DNA from 4 places in the Intrasporangium mesophilum genome. Region 1 is predicted to be linked to each of the others. Evidence: riboswitches for the same ligand, from Rfam matches in the RefSeq annotation. Region 1 holds a riboswitch; each other region holds the start of a gene.
The links. A riboswitch is a leader RNA that binds a small molecule or an ion and turns the genes downstream of it on or off. The one in region 1 is predicted to bind S-adenosylmethionine.
Positions count from the first base shown of each region.

Region 2: another riboswitch for S-adenosylmethionine. It lies ahead of metX (homoserine O-acetyltransferase MetX); the one in region 1 lies ahead of ACYVLP_RS05820 (putative leader peptide).
Region 3: another riboswitch for S-adenosylmethionine. It lies ahead of ACYVLP_RS10985 (aminotransferase class V-fold PLP-dependent enzyme); the one in region 1 lies ahead of ACYVLP_RS05820 (putative leader peptide).
Region 4: another riboswitch for S-adenosylmethionine. It lies ahead of ACYVLP_RS22435 (bifunctional o-acetylhomoserine/o-acetylserine sulfhydrylase); the one in region 1 lies ahead of ACYVLP_RS05820 (putative leader peptide).

Region 1 is NZ_BAAGRF010000005.1:14,398-19,808, reverse strand. Features, by position in the region: gene iolD (3D-(3,5/4)-trihydroxycyclohexane-1,2-dione acylhydrolase (decyclizing)) at 1-179, opposite strand, end outside; gene ACYVLP_RS05830 (aldehyde dehydrogenase family protein) at 238-1,668, opposite strand; gene ACYVLP_RS05825 (LacI family DNA-binding transcriptional regulator) at 1,911-2,954, shown strand; SAM riboswitch class IV at 3,220-3,332, shown strand; gene ACYVLP_RS05820 (putative leader peptide) at 3,364-3,435, shown strand; gene ssuE (NADPH-dependent FMN reductase) at 3,723-4,295, shown strand; gene ACYVLP_RS05810 (ABC transporter substrate-binding protein) at 4,352-5,371, shown strand; gene ACYVLP_RS05805 (ABC transporter ATP-binding protein) at 5,378-5,411, shown strand, end outside.
Region 2 is NZ_BAAGRF010000029.1:85,067-90,477, forward strand. Features, by position in the region: gene ACYVLP_RS20325 (RNA polymerase sigma factor) at 1-189, opposite strand, end outside; gene ACYVLP_RS20330 (universal stress protein) at 522-920, opposite strand; gene metX (homoserine O-acetyltransferase MetX) at 1,100-2,374, opposite strand; SAM riboswitch class IV at 2,392-2,506, opposite strand; gene ACYVLP_RS20340 (DUF4192 family protein) at 2,658-4,268, opposite strand; gene ACYVLP_RS20345 (YkvA family protein) at 4,359-5,099, opposite strand; gene ACYVLP_RS20350 (EcsC family protein) at 5,149-5,411, opposite strand, start outside.
Region 3 is NZ_BAAGRF010000012.1:52,539-57,949, forward strand. Features, by position in the region: gene ACYVLP_RS10975 (ribonuclease J) at 1-6, shown strand, start outside; gene ACYVLP_RS10980 (endonuclease/exonuclease/phosphatase family protein) at 8-1,045, shown strand; gene ACYVLP_RS10985 (aminotransferase class V-fold PLP-dependent enzyme) at 1,137-2,522, opposite strand; SAM riboswitch class IV at 2,560-2,688, opposite strand; gene ACYVLP_RS10990 (ATP-binding cassette domain-containing protein) at 3,073-5,411, opposite strand, start outside.
Region 4 is NZ_BAAGRF010000029.1:565,215-570,625, forward strand. Features, by position in the region: gene ACYVLP_RS22420 (glycosyltransferase family 2 protein) at 1-136, opposite strand, end outside; gene ACYVLP_RS22425 (DUF6541 family protein) at 399-2,375, shown strand; gene ACYVLP_RS22430 (acyl-CoA dehydrogenase family protein) at 2,398-3,561, opposite strand; SAM riboswitch class IV at 3,687-3,800, shown strand; gene ACYVLP_RS22435 (bifunctional o-acetylhomoserine/o-acetylserine sulfhydrylase) at 3,891-5,210, shown strand; gene ACYVLP_RS22440 (hypothetical protein) at 5,286-5,411, opposite strand, start outside.

The DNA.
Region 1 (5,411 bases):
ATCGACTCGTTCAGCTGGTCCAGGGCCTGACCCAGGCCGGCTACGTTGCCGTGCCCGAAGATGCCCAGGGTGGCGGGGATCAGCCGACGGCGCTCGCCGTCAGCCACGGAGTACTGCCGGGACAGGTACGTCACCACGGCCTGGGCGACGGTCAGTCGGACGGTAGGAGCAGCGGTCATCGTGGGCTCTTTCACAGGTGGAGTCAGGTCAGGGAGGCTGGAGCGGGTGGGCCGTTGCCTACCAAGGACGGCCATGCAGGATGACGGTCTTGACATCTGTCATCTCGGCGACCGCGGGACGGGGGCCTTCCTTCCCGATGCCGCTGCCCTTCAGGCCGCCGTAGGGCATCAGGTCGGCGCGCCACAGTGGGGTCCAGTTGATGTGGATGGTGCCGGCATCGATCTCCCGGATGGCACGCACCGCACCGGAGACGTCCGAGGTGAAGATCCCCGCGCCCAGTCCGTATGCCGTGTCGTTGGCCTGCGCGATCGCGGACTGCCAGTCCGCGGCCGTCGACACCGCGACCGCCGGACCGAACAGCTCGTCCTGGCTGAACGGTGAGCGGGGGTCGACACCCGAAACCACGGTGGGCGAGACGATGGCGCCATCTCGCTCGCCACCGGTCAGCAGCGTGGCCCCGCCCTGCACAGCGGCGCGGATCGACCCCTCGACGCGCTCGGCCTCCTGACGCGTGATCAGGGTGCCCATGACCGTATCGGGGGAACCCGGGTTCCCGGTACTGATCTTCTCCACCCGTGGGACCAGGGCGTCGAGGAAGTCACCGGCGATCGTCGGGTGGGTGATGACCCGCTGTACGGAGATGCACACCTGTCCGGCGTTGACGAAACCTCCGAGAGCGACGGCAGCAGCGGCAGCGTCGATGTCGGCGTCGGGCAGGACGACCACCGGACATGACGCGCCCAGCTCGAGGGACAGCTTCTTCACGCCGGCCCTCTGGGTGATGCGGGTGCCCGTGACGGTCGAGCCGGTGAACGAGATCTTGTTCACGCGCGGGTCGCCGACCAGGGCATCGCCCAGTTCCGCGCCGGGGCCCGTCAACACCGACAGGACCCCCTCGGGAAGACCGGCATCGACGAAGCATGCGGCGAGGGCCAGGGCGGTCAGTGGTGTCGTACGGGCCGGCTTGAGCACCACGGCATTCCCGGCAGCCAGTGCCGGAGCGACCTTGTGCAGCACCAGCAGTGATGGGTAGTTGAAAGGCGTGATGGCAACCACGACTCCGACCGGCTGGCGAACGGTGAACCCCACCTTGTCGAATCCCGTCCCGGGGTTCGCGTCGAGCGGAAGCGAGTCGCCGTAGAGCTGGGTCCCCTCGAAGGCGGCCAGCCGGATCAGCTCACCGGACCGGGAGGTCTCGCCGCGGGCCTCGGTGATGGTCTTGCCGGCCTCCGCGCTGATGGTCTGCGCGATCGCCTCCGCCCGCTCATCCGCCAGGTCGGCCGCCGCCAACAGGACCCGAATCCGCTGATGCGCCGGGGTGCGTCGCCACACCCTTGCCCCCTCCGCCGCCGCGGCCAGGGCCGTGTCGACATCCTCGACGCCAGCCACCGGCACGGACCCGACCACCGACCCATCGAAGGGCGACGTCACATCCTCCCGACGGCCCGAAGCAGCGTCGCCCCACTGGCCACCAACCAACAGCTTCACCGTGAACTCCGTCCATCGACATCGAAGGCGGACTACCGGGCGATTCACTCGCTCAGGCGGCGGTCCAGTTCCATCAGCGTGACGGTCGTGGGGTGCGCCGGTCAAGAAACGAAATCCATCAAAAGCCCATCATCATGGATCTCTAATCTCTAGCACTGGCAACCGAACTGCGGTCTCCACGCGTTGACGCGGAGACTAGCCTGGCCCTTGTGAATCCATCACAGACCCATCAGACTGAGGTCATGGGCCACCCCTATCCGATCCGCGAGATCGCCCGCCAGTCCGGACTGAGCGAGGCCACCGTGGACCGCGTGCTGAACAAGCGACCCGGGGTCCGTCCGAGCACGGCGGCCAACGTCGCACAGGCGATCAGCGATCTTGACAGGCAGCGCAGCCAGCTCCGTCTCAGCGGCCGCACCTTCATTGTCGATGTCGTCATGCAGACTCCCGACCGGTTCTCGGCCGCCGTCAAGTCAGCACTGGAGCTCGAGCTGCCCATGCTGCGACCGGCAGTCGTCCGGTCGCGATTTGACTTCCGCGAGAAGGCGCGGCCGCGGGAGCTGGTGAGAACTCTCGACGACATCGGGCGCCGCGGCTCGATGGGGGTCATCCTCAAGGCACCCGACGAGCCCGAAGTCAGCGACGCGATCAACAGGCTGCATGACACCGGGATTCCGGTGGTCACCCTCGTCACCGACATCCCGCTGAGTCAGCGCGTGGCGTACGTGGGCATAGACAACCGGGCGGCAGGCGCGACCGCGGCCTACCTCATGGACCAGTTGCTCCCAACGGGCGAGGACGCGATCCTGATCGCGTTGAGCCGTACCGCGTTCCGCGGTGAGGAGGAACGCGAGATGGGTTTCCGAGCGGCCATGCGGGAGCGAACAGGAGGCCGAAGGCTGTATGAGGCCACCGATACCGACGGCATCGACACGGCGGTCCGGGACCAGACCATCTCCCTGCTTCGTGAACACCCCGACGTCACCGCGGTCTACTCGATCGGCGGAGGAAACCGGGCGATCCTGGACGCCTTCGAGGTCGTCGAACGGAGGTGCCGGGTCTTCATCGCTCACGACCTGGACCGTGACAACCTGTCGCTGATCCAGAACCGGCAGATCACCGCCGTGCTGCACCACGACCTGCGACAGGACATGCGCCGCGCCTGTCACGTGATCATGCAAGCCAACGGGGCTGTCGACGGGCCGATCGAGTCCATCCCGTCACAGATCAATGTCATCACGCCCCACAACATCCCCTCCCATCCCATGCACTCGAGCGTCCGCTGACCGCATCCCAGATCGGCGGATGCGTGGCTGGCTTCCGCAGTCGGCTCTCGGCGGACGACAGGGACGATGGCGAACCCCTCCGGGTGCCGCTCATCGCGACTGCCTGCAGGACGGGTCTGGTGTGCTCGCCACCCGTTCTGTACTGCCCCAGGCCGGGGCTCGGAGCCTCACTCGGGGCGGAGGCCCCGAGACCGGCGTCTCGTCATGAGAGACATTCCCTAGAGAACTAGTAGGAAATGCGGCGAGCCCGCTACTGTCGTCGACAGGTCACGAGATCCAGTGCCAAGCCCCGGCTCGCTGGACAGCAACCCTCCCTCGCGGTGGGGTGCTCCGGGTGACGACCCGGTGGCCACCAACCGGTGGCCGCAAGCGCGAGGCTCACCAGAGCCTCGGTCCAAGAGGACGGCTCATGAACCTCCGCCTGACCGGTCGGCGCCACGTCGACCTGCAGCGCGTCGCCAGCGCCCTCTGTCGCGCCTGAGACCACGAGGTATGCCGCTGTCCGCCGGCCGCGGCCCCGCCACCTGACGCTTCGGTCACCTGACCGCCCCGTCAGCTGACCGTCGTCGTTCCCCGCAGCAACGCGGTGCCTCCTGGGCCCTGCGACGTCGGCTTCGGCCCTGCCGGGACTCGCTGCAGCCGTGCCCTGCTCGGCCGTGCCCTGCTCGGCCATGCCCCGCTCGGCATGCGGCCTTCGCTCTGCCCGCCCCGCCTGCACCACTTCCGCACCACTGCCCGCACACCACCACACCCGTCGAAGGGTCTCCCATGGCACGCATCGCCACCATCTCCAGCAGCCCGTCCGAGGTATCGCGCACCGAAGCGGTCCTCGCCGACGTCAGCGCGCGGGTCACCAGCCACGGCCACCAGGTCACGCGCCTCGTGCTACGCGACCTGCCGGCGGAGCCCCTGCTGCTCGGCCGCGCCGACGATCCCGCCGTGGCGGCCGCCGTCGCGGTCATCGCGAACGCCGACGCGGTCGTGGTGTCCACGCCCGTCTACAAGGCGGCATACGCCGGCCTGCTGAAGACCTTCCTCGACCTGCTCCCGCAGTTCGCGCTCCGCGACAAGGTCGTCCTGCCAGTTGCCACCGGCGGGACCGCGGCCCACGTGCTCGCCATCGACTACGCGCTGCGGCCGGTTCTGACCAGCCTCGGCGCCACCACCGTCACGCCCGGCTGGTTCGTCCTGTCCTCCCAGGTCACCTGGGCCGACGACGGCTCGCCCGTGCTCGACGAGGCGGCGGCGACCCCGCTGCGCGACGTCACCCACGGGTTCCTCGCCGCCATCGCGCGTCACCAGGCACTCGGTGCCCACATCGAGCGCACTGCCGTCGCCTGACGACCGCTCCCCCGCCTCCGCCCCGCACCCCCGCACCCCCAGAGAAGGAACAAACCATGACGCACCTCATCTCGCGCACTGTTGCCCTGCCGGTGGCCTTGCTGGTCACCTCTCTCGCGGCCGCATGCTCGACCGCCGCCGGAGCCGAGACGGACACGGCCGGCGCGGTGACCCTGCGCTACCAGGGCAGCGCCAACGCGGTGTCGTTGCCCGAGCTCGCCGCCGACCTCGGCTACTTCAAGGTCGTCAAGCTGAAGTGGGTGGGCAACACGATCAGCGGCCCGCAGGATATCCAGTCCGCCGCGACCGACCAGACCGACTTCGGCGGCGCCTTCGCCGGGGCGGTCGTCAAGCTGATCAGCGCCGGCGCCCCGGTCAAGGCCGTCATCAACTACTACGGCGAGGACGCCAAGACGTTCAACGGCTTCTACGTCAAGGCCGACGGCCCGATCAAGGCCCCCCGCGATCTGATCGGCAAGAAGATCGCGGTCAACACGCTCGGCGCGCACAGCGAGGCGGTCATCAACACCTACCTGAAGAAGAACGGCCTCACGCCGGACGAGATCAAGCAGGTCCAGCTGGTCGTGGTGCCACCGAACGACACCGAGCAGGCCATCCGCCGCGACCAGGTCGATGTCGGCGCGCTGGGCGGCATACTCCAGGACCGCGCCATCGCCGACGGTGGGCTGCGTCGCCTGTTCAGCGACTACGAGCTCTTCGGTGCCTTCAACGGCGGCCAGTACGTCCTGCGGAACGACTTCATCAAGAGCAACCCCGAGGCCGCCAGGGACTTCGTCACGGGCGTGGCCAAGGCCATCGAGTGGGAGCGCACCACGCCACGTGAGCAGGTCATCGCCCGGTTCACCTCAATCATCGACAAGCGCGGCCGCAACGAGAAGACGGACAACCTGAAGTACTGGAAGAGCGTCGGCGTCACCGAGCGCGGCATCGTCAGCGATGCGGACTTCAGCCGTTGGGGCAGCTGGCTCGAGGAGAAGGGCTTCCTGGGCGGCAAGCCGCTGGACCCCGCCTCCTACTACACCAACGAGCTCAACGGGCTCGCCAAGGAGGGGTGACCGGCTATGCCCGACACACTGACCGACACGAAGACCAACG
Region 2 (5,411 bases), on a different contig from region 1:
TGCCTCGAGCGTCGTCAGTACCGGCTTCATCTGCTTCAGGTCGAGGTCGGCCTCGGCCTGGGCGCGCGCGATCTCCGTGCCGGTGATGGTCCCGTTGCTGGTCCCCTTGACCAGGAGCTGCATGATCGCCTCGTGCTGGAACACCTTCGGCAGGGTCTTGGGAGCTCCAGCGGTTGTTGCTTTCGGCACGGATGCAGTCGCCTTTCGTCGCGGGTCTCGTCAGATGATCGCTCCGACTCCGGGCATGCATCATCACAACGAACGAGAATGGGGGTTCGTGCCGGGGGAGCTTGGCCAGTCGGAGTCGATCCCTGAGTCGATCTCTCGGTCGCGCCTCGTGCATTCCGGTACTCCGACATTATAAAGCGCTGTTCGGCATCCGGGCGAACGCACGACGCATCCGCGCGCCCACACATGGCGACGATCGACCGCAACACCGGCTGGACGACGGTTCTCGACCACCCGATCCCAGGGCGCCCTCCCGCGATCTTGGCCCTGGGTCGGCCTCGTCGTGAAAGGGCTCAGAGGGCCTTGACGGCCAGGACGGGACAGCTCGCGTCGAGCAGGATGCGCTGGGCGTTGGAGCCGAGGATCAGCTTGCCGACCGGGCTACGGCGGCGCAGGCCGATGACGATGAAATCGGCGTTCTCCTCCTCAGCGACGCTGATGAGGTCCTCGGCGGGGTCGTTGCCGCGCACGAGCTGGCGCACCTCGTGCTGCAGCCCCTGCTCCTCGAGCATCGCCTGAACGCGTGAGAGCTCGCCCTCGAACATGCTGGCCTCGTCGGCGTCGAAGTCCTTGCCGCCCCGGTGGGAGCTGATGACGACAAGCTTCGTACCTCGAAGGACGCACTCCTCGGCCGCTCGCTTGAGCGCCGCGCGACCTTCCTTGGTTGCGACATAACCAACGACGATGGCCACTTCCCCGGACCTCCTTGGGACGGAAACAACCAGTGCTCGAACCGTACCCGAAATCGGGGTCCGCGGCGCGCGGCGCGGCGGTGCTCGCAGAGTGACTGTGACCAGCCCGCGAGCGACCGCGGAGCCGGCCGCTCCGGCGGCCGCTCATCGACCGAACAGCGGGCTGCTCCGCCTGCTGGTCAGCCAGCCGACCGGGAAAGGGCCTCGGCGACGATCCGGCCGACCTGCTCCTCCTCGATGAGGAAGCCGTCGTGTCCGAAGTCGGACCGGATGTGCCTGCGGTAAGACCGGGGCAGGGCCATATGGAGCTCGTCCGAGAGCCGCGGCGGGTAGAGGCGGTCTGTGTCGACCGAGACCACGGTGCAGTCAGCCGTGACCCTCGCCAGCGCGGCCGCGACCCCACCGCGGTCGCGACCCACGTCGTGGGAGTTCATCGCCTCGGTGAGCACGAGGTAGGAGTTGGCGTCGAACCGTCGCGCAAGCTTGCCGGCGTGGTGGTCGAGGTAGGACTCGACCGCGAAGCGGCCCCGGTCGCCCGCGCGCAGCGGGTCCTCCCCGAGCTGTGCCTCACGGCCGAAGCGCGCGCTCAGCTCGGTCTCCGTGCGGTAGGTGATGTGTGCGATCCGGCGCGCGAGACCAAGCCCGGCCTCCGGACGCCGGGGCGAGTCGTAGTAGTCGCCTTCGGCGAAGTGCGGGTCGTTGCGGATCGCGAGGAGCTGCGGCTGGCACCACGCGATCTGGTCGGCCGTGGCGTATGCCGTCGAGGCCAGCACGATGCACCGCTCGACGATGTCGGGGTAGGTCACCGCCCACTCGATGGCGCGCATCCCGCCCATCGAGCCGCCGACCACGGCCGCGAGCCGGTGCACGCCGAGCGTGTTGAGCAGTGCGCGCTCGGCGGCGACCTGGTCGCGAACGGTGACGTACGGGAAGCGACTCCCCCACGATCGGCCGTCGGTGGAGGTGCTGGACGGACCGGTCGTGCCCTGGCAGCCGCCGAGGACGTTCGCCGCCACGACGAACCACTGAGCGGGGTCGACGGGCCTCCCGGGACCGATGAGGCTGTTCCACCAGCCCGGTGAGAGATGGCCATCACCCGCCTCGCCCACGACGTGACTGTCTCCGGTCAGGGCATGCTCGACAAGGATGACGTTGTCGGCCGCCTCGTTCAGCGTGCCCCAGGTCTCGTAGGCGATCCGGACCTCGGGGATCACTCCCCCGCGCTCGAGCTCGACGGGACCGATGTCGACGAACTGCCGGTTCCCGACCGGGTCGCCCTGGCGCCAGGCCCCGTCCAGCCTGGCGGCGCCATCCACGGTTGCCGATGCGGCCGCCGGCACCACAGCTGGGGCCGTCAACACAGGTGTCGCGGCCCCGGCCGTGTCAGGGCCCGCAGAAGCGACCTGACGCGCGGGACGCCGCGTTCGGACCGGCTGCCGGTCGGTGACTGTCATGGCGGATTGCTCCTAGGTGCTCGCGCTTGCACACACCCGGGACGGGCGTGGCCAGGTCCTCACCCGGGGCACCCCACCGCGAAGGAGGGTTGCCGACCAGCGAGCCGGGGCTTGTCACTGGTGCTCATGACCTTGGACCACCATACGCGAGCGTCCGCCTGCCGTTTACCTCACGGTCCACGACATGGACTCGAAGCCATGTCGTCGGCCAGGGCAGGCGACACGTGCGGAGCGCGCATCCTCGTGCGGCTCCGCGGGCCTCGGGCGAGGCCGCCGAGCCGAGTCACGACGACTCAACGGCGGTCTGGGCCCGCAAGCCACAGATCAGGGCCTCGCGGATGAGCAGGCTGAGGGCGTGGTCAGGCTCGGCCTCGAGGGCCCGATCCGCCGCGATCCCGGCGCGCGCTCCGTCGCCACCCCACCATGCATATGACGCGACCAGGGCAAGCAGCGGCGCCGCGTGTGGCGCCGGAGTCAGGCGACAGACCGCTTCGAGCCGCGCCTGGATCGCCTGAGAGGCGGCGGCCGCACCCCAGTCATCCCAGCCGAGGTCACTCCCCGTGCTGGGTGCCGCCGCGCGGGCCGGCCCCAGCTCCTGGCCGGCTGCCCCGGACCTCGCCCGGCGTTGTCGCCGGCCCCGCTTGCGCTTGCCGCGCCGTGGGCGTCGCACCCTACCGACCCCGGCGGACGGCTCATGGCCGTGGACGGAAGCGCGCGAGCGACCCGGCCCGGGCTGCACCCCCTCGAGCAGGGCAACGCCCGGGTCGATCGGGGACGTGGGCTGCGAGACGGCCTCGACGAGGAGAGCAAGAGACTGTGCCGGGTCTGTGGGCCACGAGTCGAGCAGCGCCGGGTCACACCTGAGCCACGCAAGGATCAGCCCGCGCACCCAGGGGTCGCGCAGTGGTCCGACGATCGTTGGGAGCCGGTCCTCGAGGGCGGCGCCCTCGAGGTCGCCTCGCAGCAGCCCTGCCCACGCCTCCAGCGTCTCCTTCACGAGTCGCTCGAGGGCAGCGAGACGCTCGGCATCGTCCGAGGGAGCTTCGCCCATGCCGTCGCCCCAGTCGTCGTCCCAGGCGTCGTCCCAGGCGTCCCAGCCGTCGCCCCACCCGTCCCAGCCGTCGTCCCAACTGTCAACGGACCCGTCGTCCCAAACGTCGTCCCAAACGTCGTCCCAAACGTCAACGGACTCGTCGTCCCGGCTGTTGTCCCAACCGTCAACAAGGCCCTCGTCCGAACCGTCGCCCAGGCCGACATCCCTGCCACCGTCAGGCTGCCCCGAGACCGCTCCGGACCCGTCTGGGAGACCGCGCCGGTCGCACCGTCCGCCCGCCTCGACGTACCGCTGCTGCCACTGCTCGATCCCGGACGAGATCGGCTCGTGCCGGGCATCGGACTGGTCCAGCGGCCCGAAGACCTGCCACAGGTCGTCGCGACCGCGGAGCGGGGCGTGCCCCAAGGCGACGAAGGAAGCGACCGCGGGCACATCGCTCGGATCAGGCACGGGATGCCCCTCCTCCGGGCAGCAGCCCCTGAGTAGGTCGAACCAGCGGCCATCCCGCACGACCACCCGCTCGCGGACGATGACGCGGTCCGCCTCGATGGCATCACTGAGCGCATCGATCAGTGGGCTGGCTTCACCGGCCTCGTCCTCGAAGCCGACAAGCGCCACAGCTGACGGCTTCTCGCTCAGGAGCACGGCCACCGCCTCGGTCACGGCCTGCTGCAGGCTGCCCTGTCGAGGGTCGTCGTGAGGTAAGTCCAGGCGAGCGACCAGCCCGATCCGCTTGCCGTGGAAGCAGCTGACCACGACGCTCCGTGACGGGTGGAACCCCAGCTGGAACGGGATGATGCTCAACAGGTCGGCAGCACCCGACAACGAGATCTTCGGCATTCCCCGAGCCTGGCGGCCCGGGCGGCACCGCGCCGCCCCTCGGACGACGCCTGTGGACGAAGCAGCGCCTGCGCGAGGGGATGTGGAAAGTCAGCGCTCGAGGCGCTTGCGCACCGACTCCATGACGTAGTCCGTGGCCGCTCCGCGCATGCCTTCGGGCAGGCGCGTGCGCGCCGAGCGACCGCCGCTGGCACCGGTGCCAGCTGTGGCACCGGCGCCAGCCGTGGCACCGGTCGTGCCCGTCGAACCACGCCCAGCCCCTGCATCCGTCCGTCCGGCGCCAGGAGGACCACCTCGGGCCCAGTCGGATCCGCGGGTGCCCGCACCTTCCGCGAGTCCGGGCGCCGCCGCCCCGGTGAAGTCTCGGTCTCGCCGCGGGACGGTCGGTCCTGTCGCGGCGCCGGGGACCGTGGCCGAGGATGCCTCGGACCCCGCCGGCGATGCGTAGCGCGACCAGGCCGCGAGCCCGCGTCGGGTCGAGGCCCTGGGGCGATGCAGGCCCTGGCCGATCTCCCAGGCGATGAAGCGGTCGGTCTCCTCGAAGAACACCTTGATCGCCCACGTGATCACCACGGCGTCGTCGGCCGCTCCGAGAACCGGCAGCAGCGCCTCGGGTATCAGGTCGACCGGCGACGCCACGTAGGCCACGGCCCCGGCGACGAGGCCGAGCTTGCCGAGGGTCACGCCGGCATACCTGCGTTCGACCGTCGCTCGCACGAGGCGGGGCACGGCCTGCGCGCGCTCGGTGAGCGACGGCGAGCCCGGGCGCGTCGACGCGCGCACGACGGAGGCGACGGTCGCTGCCAGCTTGATTCGCGAGGCGGTCTTCATGCCCGACCCAACGACCGACGGTGCGAGCGGATTCCCATGAGCCCAGACCTCATGCGTGCCCGAACGGGACGACGGGCGGGAACTCGTTGGCGGCCTGCCGCCCGATCCGGTTGAGGAGGTAGACGTCGATCGTCGCGCCGACGACCCCGCCGATGACAGGCAGGAGGCGGCCGAGACGGGCGAAGGTGCTCTGGCTGATCCGGCCGAGCAGCCGGAACCCGATGGCCTTGTTGAGGACCATCAGCGCGGGAGCGGGCAAGCGGTCGGTGGCGAGCGCCGAGAGCTTGCCGGTGCCGGCCTGCAGCCCCGCCC
Region 3 (5,411 bases), on a different contig from region 1:
GCCTGAGATGACCGCCACGTACGCCGCTGCGGCACCCGTCGACGAGGGGGAGCCCGACGCGTCCGACGAGCGCGCTCGGCTCCCACGCTGGTGGCTGGACGTGGCCATCGCTGTCGCGCTCGTCCTCCTTGTCGCGATGGGCGCGCTGCGCTGGCTGGACTCGACGGCATACCTCGTGGTGGTCATCCAGTCCGGCGCCCCGTTCGTGGTCGTCGGGCTCATCCTGCTGACAGCCGCGACCCTGCTGCTGCGGCGGTGGTGGATGGTGGTGCCGGTCGTCGCGGCGCTCACGGTCGCGATGGCGATGGCCGTGCCGACGTACCGGTCCCATGCGTCGCCCAAGGCGGACCGCGACCTCACGGTCATGGCAGCGAACCTGCGCTTCGGGCAGGCGAACCCGCTGCAGCTGATGGACGCCGTGCGCTACCACAGCGTCGACGTGCTCGTGCTCACGGAGGCCACGCCGGACGCCATCCAGGGTCTCGACGACGACGGCGCGACCGCTTACTTCACGCAGCGGGTCGGAACGCCTCGGGCGGACACCTACACCGGCACGATGATCCTCTCGCGCTACCCGCTGAGCCTGCGCAGCGCCGGGACCGACCCTGCCGTCGAGGCGACGCCGAGCGCGCAGCCCGAGGTCGACGTGACTGTCGCCGAAGGCCGGGTGCGCCTCAAGGTGGCGCACCCGATGGCTCCGCTGCGCGGCGCGACGGACCAGTGGCACGCCGGCCTGCAGCGCCTCGACGCCTGGAAGGACGCGCAGCAGGGCAGCGAGCCGGTGCTCATCGCCGGTGACTTCAACGCGGCCTTCGGCCATCCGGTCTTCCGTGACCTCGCGACCGGGCTGATGGACGCCCAGCGGGAGGCTGGTCAGGGCTGGGTGCGCACCTGGCCCTACTCCGACAGCCGTATGCCGCCCTACGTCCAGATCGACCACGTGCTGAGCCGGGGGCTCACCCTCGTCGACGCCGGTGAGATTGCGTACAACCGGGCCGACCACGCGGCCGTGTGGGCGAGCTACGCCCTCCGGAAAGCCGGCTGACCGCCGCCGGGGGGCCGCGCCGTCCCGAACTGGTCGAGTGAGCGCGTCGTCCCACGCCTCCCACGTTGCCGAGGACGCGCTGGTCCGCGCCTCACCAGGGCCGGTCGACCTCGATGTCGCGCGGGTCGTCGCCGTCGAGCACCCAGCCCGCCTCGGTGTGCGACCAGGACGAGACCGGGCCCTGCTCGACCAGCCGGCGGACCGCCGTGACGAGGCGCTCGACGCCCTCCGCCGTGCTGCCCAGCCCGATGCTGGCGCGGACGGCGGTAGCCGGCTGCTCGCCCCAGGGGTCGTCGAGGAGCTCATCGACGAGCAGGTGCGCGCAGAACTTGCCGTCACGCACACCGATCCCGTGCTCGACGGAGAGCACCTGCGACACGAGGGAGGAGTCGAAGCCGTCGACGGTGAAGGCCACGACGCCGACCCGGTCGTGCTCATCATCGAAGATGTGGAGCACCTCGACGCCGGGCACGTCCTCCAGGCCGTCCCGCAGGCGTGACAGGAGCTGCTCCTCGTGAGCCTCGATCGCGGCTCGGTGTTGGCGGATCGTCGCGCACGCCGCGGCGAGGGCGATGGCACCGATGACGTTCGGGCTGCCGCCCTCATGGCGGGCCGGGCCGACCGCCCACGTCGTGCCCTCCTCGGTGACGGCACGGGTGGCGCCCCCGCCGAACAGGTACGGCGTGCCGGCGTCGAGCCAGTCGGACCGGCCCGCGAGGACGCCGGCGCCGTAGGGGGCGTACGTCTTGTGGCCGGAGAACGCGACGTAGTCGGCATCCCAGGCGGCGAGGTCGATGGTGCGGTGCGCGGACAGCTGCGCGGCATCGACGGCGATGCGTGCCCCGTGGTCGTGGGCGAGCCGCGCGAACCGCTCGACGGGCCAGACCTCGCCGGTCACGTTGGACGCGGCCGCGATGACCACGAGCCGGTGACGCGATGGGTGCTCCGAGAGTGCCTCGTCGAGCAGCGCGTGGGCGTCCTCGACCGACTCCGGGACCGGAAGCCGGACCGTGCGGAAGCGGCCCCACGGAAGCAGCGTCGAGTGGTGCTCGGTCCCGAAGACGAACACGGTCGTGCGGCCCGGCAGGGCCCTGGACAGCACCGACCAGGAGTCCGTGGTCGTGCGGGTGAAGACGACGATGTCGTCCGCTCGGGCCCCGACGAACTCGGCCACCTCGGAGCGGGCCTGCTCGTACCACGCGCTCGTCAGGCGGGAGGCGAACCCGGCGCCGCGGTGGACGGAGGAGTACGTCTCCAGCGCCCGGTCGACCGCAGCCTTGACCTCGGTCAGGGCCGGGGTCGAGGCGGCGTGGTCGAGGTTGGCGTAGGTGACCTCGCCCCTCAGGGTGGGGACGCGCAGGCCGGCGCCGACGACGCTCGGCAGCGTGTTCGCCTCCGGCACGACGTGCAGGGCCCGCGTGCGCACGACCGGCGCCGGCGCGCCGCCACAGAGTGCGGTGGTAGGGAGAACGGACATGAGACTGCTCCTGGGTCTGAGGGACCCACCGGATGCAGGCCCGCGCTTGCCGGCCCTCGCATGTCACGAACACCACGAGGAACGGCCAGGTCGTCACCCGGAGCACCCCACCGCGGAGGAGGGTTGCTGGCCAGCGAGCCGGGGCTTGTCGCTGACACTCTTGACCTGGCACGACGATAGGGGGCCCGCCGGAGGCCTGTCCACCCGTCGGTCCGGAGGTGTCGCCATCTGAGACACCGTGCCGCCCCGCGTCGTGCTCTCCTGTCGAGCGCTCCTGTCGCGCCCTCCTGTCCCGCCCTCCTGTCGCCCTGTCCGTCGCGCGTCTGGCCGGCGGACTCCACCCTCACGTCCAGTGAGCAGCTCGTCCCTCTGGCCACTCTGGCCACTCGGTTCGACGGGGCTGCTGGGACTGAGCGCTCACTCGACCTGCGTTGAGGTCGGGGCGTGTGTGTGGTCGTGTGGCTGGTGGGACTGGGCGCTCACTCGACGAGAGGCGGGGGTGGGAAGGACGTCGCGCTCCACGGTCGCGTGGCCTCCCGCCGGGGTGAGGTCACCCCCCGACGTATGCCGCGAGGTGCTCGCCCGTGAGCGTGCCCTGCGACGCCACGAGCTCGGCGGGAGAACCCTCGAAGACGACCCGGCCGCCGTCGTGGCCAGCGCCCGGGCCGAGGTCGATGACCCAGTCGGCATGCGCCATGACGGCCTGGTGGTGCTCGATGACGATGACGGACTTGCCGGAGTCGACCAGCCGGTCGAGGAGCCCGAGCAGCTGCTCGACGTCGGCCAGGTGCAGACCGCTCGTCGGCTCGTCGAGCACGTAGACGTCGCCCTTCTCGGCCATCTGCGTCGCCAGCTTGAGCCGCTGACGCTCGCCGCCGGACAGCGTGGTGAGGGGCTGGCCGAGGCTGAGGTAACCCAGCCCGACGTCGTCCAACCGGCGCAGGATCTGGTGCGCCGGAGGGATCTTGGCCTCGCTGTCGGCGAAGAACTCGACGGCCTCGGCGACGGGCATGGCCAGGACCTCGCTGATGTCCTTGCCGCCGAAGGTGTACTCGAGCACCTGGGCCTGGAACCGCTTGCCTCCGCACTCCTCGCACACGACGGCGACTCCGGCCATCATCGCCAGGTCGGTGTAGATCACCCCGGCGCCGTTGCACGTCGGGCACGCGCCCTCGGAGTTGGCGCTGAACAGCGCCGGCTTGACCCCGTTGGCCTTGGCGAAGGCCTTCCGGATCGGCTCGAGCAGCCCGGTGTACGTGGCGGGATTGCTGCGGCGAGATCCGCGGATCGCTCCCTGGTCGACGACCACCACGCCGTCGCGGCCCGCAACCGAGCCGCGCACCAGCGAGCTCTTGCCGGAGCCCGCCACGCCGGTGATGACGACAAGCACGCCGAGCGGAAGGTCGACGTCGACGTCCCGCAGGTTGTGCGTGCTCGCGCCGCGCACCTCGAGGGCTCCGGACGAGGTCCGGACGGACGGCTTGAGCCTGGCGCGGTCGTCGAGGTGTCGCCCGGTGATCGTGTCGCTCCCGCGAAGCCCGTCGACGGTCCCCTCGAAGACCACCTCGCCGCCGGCCGTGCCCGCGCCGGGCCCGAGGTCGACGACGTGGTCGGCGATGGCGATGGCCTCGGGCTTGTGCTCCACCACGAGCACCGTGTTGCCCTTGTCGCGCAGCTGCAGCAGCAGGCCGTTCATGCGCTGGATGTCATGGGGGTGCAGGCCGATCGTCGGCTCGTCGAAGACATACGTGACGTCGGTGAGCGAGGACCCCAGGTGCCGGATCATCTTGGTGCGCTGGGCTTCTCCGCCGGACAGCGTGCCCGACGAACGATCGAGGCTGAGGTAGCCCAGACCCATCTCGACGAACGACTCGAGGGCGTCACGAAGCGCGGTCAGCAGCGGGGCCACTGACGGCTCCTGCAGTGCGCGCACCCAGTCGGCGAGGTCGCTGATCTGCATGGCGCACGCGTCGGCGATGCTGATGCCCGCGATCTTCGAGGACCGGGCCGCCTTGCTCAGGCGGGTTCCCTCGCACTCGGGACAGGTCGTGAAGGTCACCGCCCGCTCGACGAAGGCGCGGATGTGCGGCTGGAGCGAGTCGACGTCCTTGGACAGCATCGACTTCTGGATCTTCGGGACGAGCCCCTCGTAGGTGAGGTTGATCCCCTCGACCTTGATCTTGGTCGGCTCCTTGTAGAGCAGGTCGTGCAGCTCCCTCTTGGTGTACTTGCGGATCGGCTTGTCCGGGTCGAAGAAGCCGCTGCCGCGGAAGATGCGGCCGTACCAGCCGTCCATGCTGTAGCCCGGGATCGTCAGGGCGCCCTCGTTGAGCGACCTGGACTCGTCGTAGAGCGCGGTCAGGTCGAAGTCCGTCACGTTGCCCATGCCCTCGCAGCGGGGACACATGCCGCCGGTGATGCTGAAGCTGCGCCGCTCCTTCGTCGTCGAGCCGCCCCGCTCGATGGTGACCGCTCCGGCCCCGGAGATCGAGGCGACGTTGAACGAGTAGGCCTGCGGCGACCCGATGTGGGGCTTTCCGAGACGGCTGAACAGGATCCGGAGCATGGCGTTCGCGTCGGTGACGGTTCCGACGGTGGAGCGAGGGTTGGACCCCATCCGTTCCTGGTCCACGATGATCGCCGTCGTCAGCCCGTCGAGCACGTCGACGTCGGGCCGGGACAGGGTCGGCATGAACCCCTGGACGAAAGCGCTGTAGGTCTCGTTGATCATCCGCTGGGACTCAGCGGCGATCGTGTCGAACACGAGCGAGCTCTTCCCGGACCCGGATACGCCCGTGAACGCCGTCAAGCGCCGCTTGGGGATCTCGATGCTGATGTCCTTGAGGTTGTTCTCGCGTGCGCCGTGGACGCGGATCAGGTCATGGCTGT
Region 4 (5,411 bases), on a different contig from region 1:
GCGCGAGCACCACCTCGAGCGAGCCGGCATAGTCCTGGGCGAGGATCATCGCCACGGCGTCGCGCAGGTGCCGCTCCTCGTTGAGGAGCGGCATGATGACGCTGACCGGAGGGGTCACGTCAGTCGTCACGTCCACTGTCGTCCTTCGTCGTGTGAGCCACTGGCTCGATGCTGCCGGCGGGCCCGTCCCCTGCCGAGCGGGCGCAAGCCTAACGCGCCCACGTAGGGGCGGCGCACGCGCGGCGCCGGGACGCTCGCGCGCGGGTGTCTGGTGGATGCCCTCCGGGGCGCTCTCCGGGTTCTTCCGGGTTCTTTCCGGGCTGCGCCCGTGGGTTACTGTGACGGGCAGTCGAGCATGGGGCTTGCTCGGTCGACCGGCGCCCCTCGAAGGAGTGCAGGTGGGGGTTCTCGTCCCGGGCACGGCGACGTGGGCGGACACCGTACCTGTCGTCTTCGCCGCCGCGCTGCTGCTGTTCGCACCGGGCGCGGTCGGGCTGCTGCTGCTGCGCCTGCGCCCTCTGGCGGCCCTCGCGCTCGCCCCCGTCGTGAGCACGGCGCTTGTCGCGGGGACCGGCGTGCTGCTGCCGTTCCTGCATACCCGGTGGGGGCTGGTCCCGTTGGTCGTCGCGACGGTGGGGCTGTGGGCGGTGTGCGCCGTCGTCGGTGCTGTCCTGCCCCCCGACCGGCGCGGACCGGTGGTCGGCGCGCCGGGCTGGGCAGTGCTGGCCGGGGTGGGCCTCGCACTGCTGGTCGTCCTCGCCTCCGTCCTGCCCGTGCAGTCCTCCCCCGAGGCCTTCTCTCAGCAGCCCGACACCGTGTTCCACCTCGCGGACATCCAGTGGATGCTGCGGGAGGGGACGATCTCCTCGCTGCAGGCCGGCAAGTACCAGACCCCGGACTGGTCGGGCTTCTACCCCTCGGCGTTCCACGGCCTGACGGCCACGGTCACGCTGCTCACCGGCGCGTCGGTCCCCGTGTCCGCCTCGGGCGTGGTGCTCGTCATCGTCGGCCTCGTCTGGCCCCTGGGGTGCATCGCCCTGTCGTTCACGGTGCTGGGCCTGCGGCCCGGCGTGGCGCTCGCGACCGGACTGACCAGCGTCGCCTTCGGGGCCTTCCCGTACCTCCTGATGGGCTACGGCGTGCTCTGGCCCGCCGTGCTCGGGCAGGCCCTCGTCCCAGCGTCGCTCGCCGCGTTCGTGGCCCTCGTGGGCGTGCAGTCCGCGCCGCCGTATGCCGTCGCGGGCCGTTGGCGCGCCGCCCTCCTCGTGCTGGTGGCCGTGCTGGCGCTCGCGACGGCGCATCCCAACGCGCTCATCGTCTTCGGGCTGTTCGCCGCCCTCGTCGTCGGGGGCCGGGTCGTCCGGTCGGCCTGGAGCCTGCGGGTGCATCGTCCATGGCTCGCGGTCGGCATGGTGGCCGGCTTCGGGCTCGCCGTGGTGCTCGCCCTGCTCGCGTCCCGGGCGCTGCGGAGCCAGTCGATGTTCGAGGTGGGCCGCTTCGGACCCGGCCGTTCTGCGCCTCAGGTCTGGGAGTACGTGCTGCTGTTCGCAGCGGACGGCGTGCAGGTGCTCCCGGTCCTCACTGCACTGGCGGTTGTCGGGTGCGTGGTCCTGGTGAAGCTCCACCCAGGAGCGCGCTGGTGCGTCGCGGCGCTCGTCCTCTCCCTCGTCCTGCTCTGGCTCAACATCGCGGTCGACAACGGCCTCGTGCGCGCCCTCACCTGGCCCTGGTACAACGACACCCCACGCATCGAGACCATCGTCATCCTGCCCGCCGTGGTGGCGTCGTCCGCCGCTCTGGTGTGGCTGGGCGACCTCGTGTCCGGGCTGCTGGCCCGGCGGGTCCGGAGCGTCGTGACCCGGCGCGAGGCTGCGGCGGTGGGCGCCGTCGCCGTGCTCGGAGCCACGACCATCCTCTACGTCGGCGCCCACCAGGAGGTGCTGCGACCGTACTTCCACCCGTCGGCCGACCGGTCGTGGGTCACCGACGACGAGCTGGTCGCGCTCCGGGAGCTGTCGGCGTCACTGCCCCCGGATGCCGTCGTCGCCGCAAACCCGTGGAACGGTGCGACGTACCTCTACGTCGTCAGTGGGCGTCGCCTCCTCGTACCGACCGAGAAGACGAACTACCCCGGCGACATCTCCCTTTTGTCCTTGCGTCTCGACGCCGTCGGCGCCGACCCGGAGGTCTGCGCGGCCGCGCAGCGGCACCAGGTGGACTGGGCCGTCACCGGCGGCGAGGCGGCGCACCCGGTGCTCAAGGTGACGCTGGACGAGTACCGGGGGGTCGACGCGGTGGACAGGTCACCCGCCTGGCAGAAGGTCCGCTCAGCGGGGCCCTACACCCTCTACCGGCGGATCTCCTGCGCCGAGTGAGCAGCAGCCGTCACCGGAGCAGTCACCCGAGCAGCTGGCGGGCCATGACGATGCGCTGGACCTGGTTCGTGCCCTCGTAGATCTGCGTGATCTTCGCGTCGCGCATCATCCGCTCGAGCGGGAAGTCCCGGGTGTAGCCGGCGCCTCCGAGCAGCTGCACCGCGTCCGTCGTCACCTTCATCGCGACGTCAGAGGCGTAGCACTTCGCGGCCGCGCCGAAGAAGGGAAGGTCCTTGTCGCCGCGCTCGGACTTGGCCGCTGCGACGTAGACCATCTGGCGGGCTGCCTCGAGCTCCATCGCCATGTCGGCAAGCATGAACTGGATGCCCTGGAAGTCGGCGATCCGCTTGCCGAACTGCTTGCGGTCCTTGACGTAGGCGATGGCCTGGTCGATGGCGCCTTGGGCGATGCCGACGGCCTGCGCGCCGATGGTGACCCGGGTGTGGTCGAGGGTGCGCAGCGCCAGCTTGAGCCCGTCGCCCACGACGCCGACCACGCGGTCGCCGGGGATACGGACGTTGTCGAAGTGCAGCTCACGCGTCGGGCTGCCCTTGATGCCGAGCTTGCGCTCCTTCTCGCCGAACGTGAACCCCTGGTCTGACTTCTCGAGGACGAACGCCGTGACGTTGCTGCCCCGGGGACCGTCGGGGTCGGTGACGGCCAGGACCGTGTAGTACTCCGAGACACCGGCGTTGGTGATCCACGACTTCTGGCCGTTGATGACCCAGTCGTCACCGTCGGCGCGGGCCCGGCACTTCATGGCCGCGGTGTCGGAGCCGGCCTCCCGCTCGGACAGGCCATAAGAGAACGTGGTCCGGCCCTGCGCGAGGGGCGGGAGGTACGTCCGCTTGATCTCGTCGCTGCCGGCGAGGATGAGCGGCAGCGAGCCGAGCTTGTTGACGGCGGGGATGAGTGAGGAGGACGCACAGACCCTCGCCACCTCCTCGATGACGATGCAGGTCGCCAGCGCATCGGCCCCGACCCCGTCGTACTCCTCCGGAACGTGGGGCGCGAAGAAATCGGACGCGACGAGGGCGTCGTGCGCCTCCTGGGGGTAGCGCGCCTCCTCGTCGACGGAGGCGGCATACGGGGCGATCTTGTCCTCGGCGACGGCGCGGACCGCCTCCCGCAGTGCCTCGTGGTCCTCGCTGGTACGGAACAGGTCGAAGTCGGCGTTCGTGCTCACGGGCGCGATCCTACTCGCGAGTTCGATTTAGTAGGACGTCCTAGTGATCGACGCCACGCGACCGCCGTCCAGCATGAGGACGCCCCCTGCGTGGCCACCGCGAAGCGTGCCTACACTCCGCAGTAGGTCATGAGTGCCAGCGCCAAGCCCCGGCTCGCTGGCCGGCAACCCTCCAACCGCGGTGGGGTGCCCCGGGTGAGGACCTGGTCCGCGGCATCCGCCGTGGGCAAGCGCGGAGAGTTCTCTTCCGCACCGATCCGTCGGTGCCTGGGGCATGGGTGCGCCCGGTCATCGGCGACCAGACCTGTCGAACGATGGAGGAAACACCGATGACGACGAGCCCCAGCTGGTCCTTCGAGACCAAGCAGATCCATGCCGGACAGTCCGCCGACAGCGCGACGGGAGCGCGGGCCCTGCCGATCTACCAGACGACCAGCTACGTCTTCAACGACACAGACCACGCCGCAAACCTGTTCGGGCTCAAGGAGTTCGGCAACATCTACACCCGCCTCATGAACCCGACGACCGACGTCGTGGAGCAGCGGATCGCCGCCCTCGAAGGTGGAGTCGGAGCGCTGCTCGTCGCCTCGGGCCAGGCCGCCGAGACGCTCGCAGTGCTCAACATCGCCGAGGCCGGCGACCACGTCGTCGTGTCGCCGTCGCTCTACGGCGGCACGTTCAACCTCTTCAAGCACACCCTGCCGAAGTTCGGCATCGAGGTCGGCTTCGTGGAGGACCCGACCTCGATCGACTCGTGGCGGGCGGCGATCCGGCCCAACACCAAGCTGCTGTTCGGCGAGACGATCGCCAACCCGAAGTCAGAGATCCTCGACATCGAGGCCGTCGCCGCCCTCGCCCACGAGCACGGCGTGCCGCTCGTCGTCGACAACACGGTCGCGACGCCGTACCTCATCCGGCCGATCGAGTGGGGCGCGGACGTGGTGGTCCACTCGGCGACGAAGTACCTCGGCGGGCACGGCACGTCGATCGCGGGCGTCATCGTCGACGCGGGCCGCTTCGACTTCGGCGCCGACCCCGAGAAGTTCCCGAACTACAACACGCCCGAGGAGAGCTACCACGGACTCGTCTTCGCGCGTGACCTCGGCGTCGGCAGCGCCCTCGGCGCCAACCTCGCCTTCATCCTCAAGGCTCGCGTGCAGCTGCTGCGGGACCTCGGCCCGGCCGCCTCGCCGTTCAACGCCTTCCTCATCGCGCAGGGGCTCGAGACTCTGTCGCTGCGGATCGAGCGTCATGTCGAGAACGCCCACAAGGTCGCGGCATACCTCACGGAGCACGAGCAGGTGGAGCGGGTCGTCTGGGCGTCCTTGCCGGACAGCCCGTTCCACACGCTTGCGGAGAAATACACGCCGCGCGGCGCCGGCGCCGTGCTGTCGTTCGAGATCGTCGGCGGGCTCGACGCGGGCAAGAGGTTCGTCGAGGCGTTGACGCTGCACAGCCATGTCGCGAACATCGGCGACGTCCGGTCGCTCGTGATCCACCCCGCGTCGACGACCCACTCGCAGGGCCCCGACGAGGACCGCCTCGCAGCCGGCGTCACGCCCGGCCTGGTGCGCCTGTCGGTCGGGATCGAGCACATCGACGACATCCTCGCCGACCTGGAGCAGGGGTTCACTGCCGCCAAGGCGTAGCCGGGACCGTCCGACACACCACGTCACGTCACCCGGGGTCGTACGCGCTCGACGCAGCCGTGCGACCCCGGGTTGCTATGTCCGACGGCGCGTCGGAGGCACCGCACGGCGGGCCAGCCGGGCCAGGCGTGACGGCTCGGTCTGCCAGACAGAGGCTTCCAGCGGGTCCCAGGCGTATGCCGGGACGGTTCCCGGGCGCGC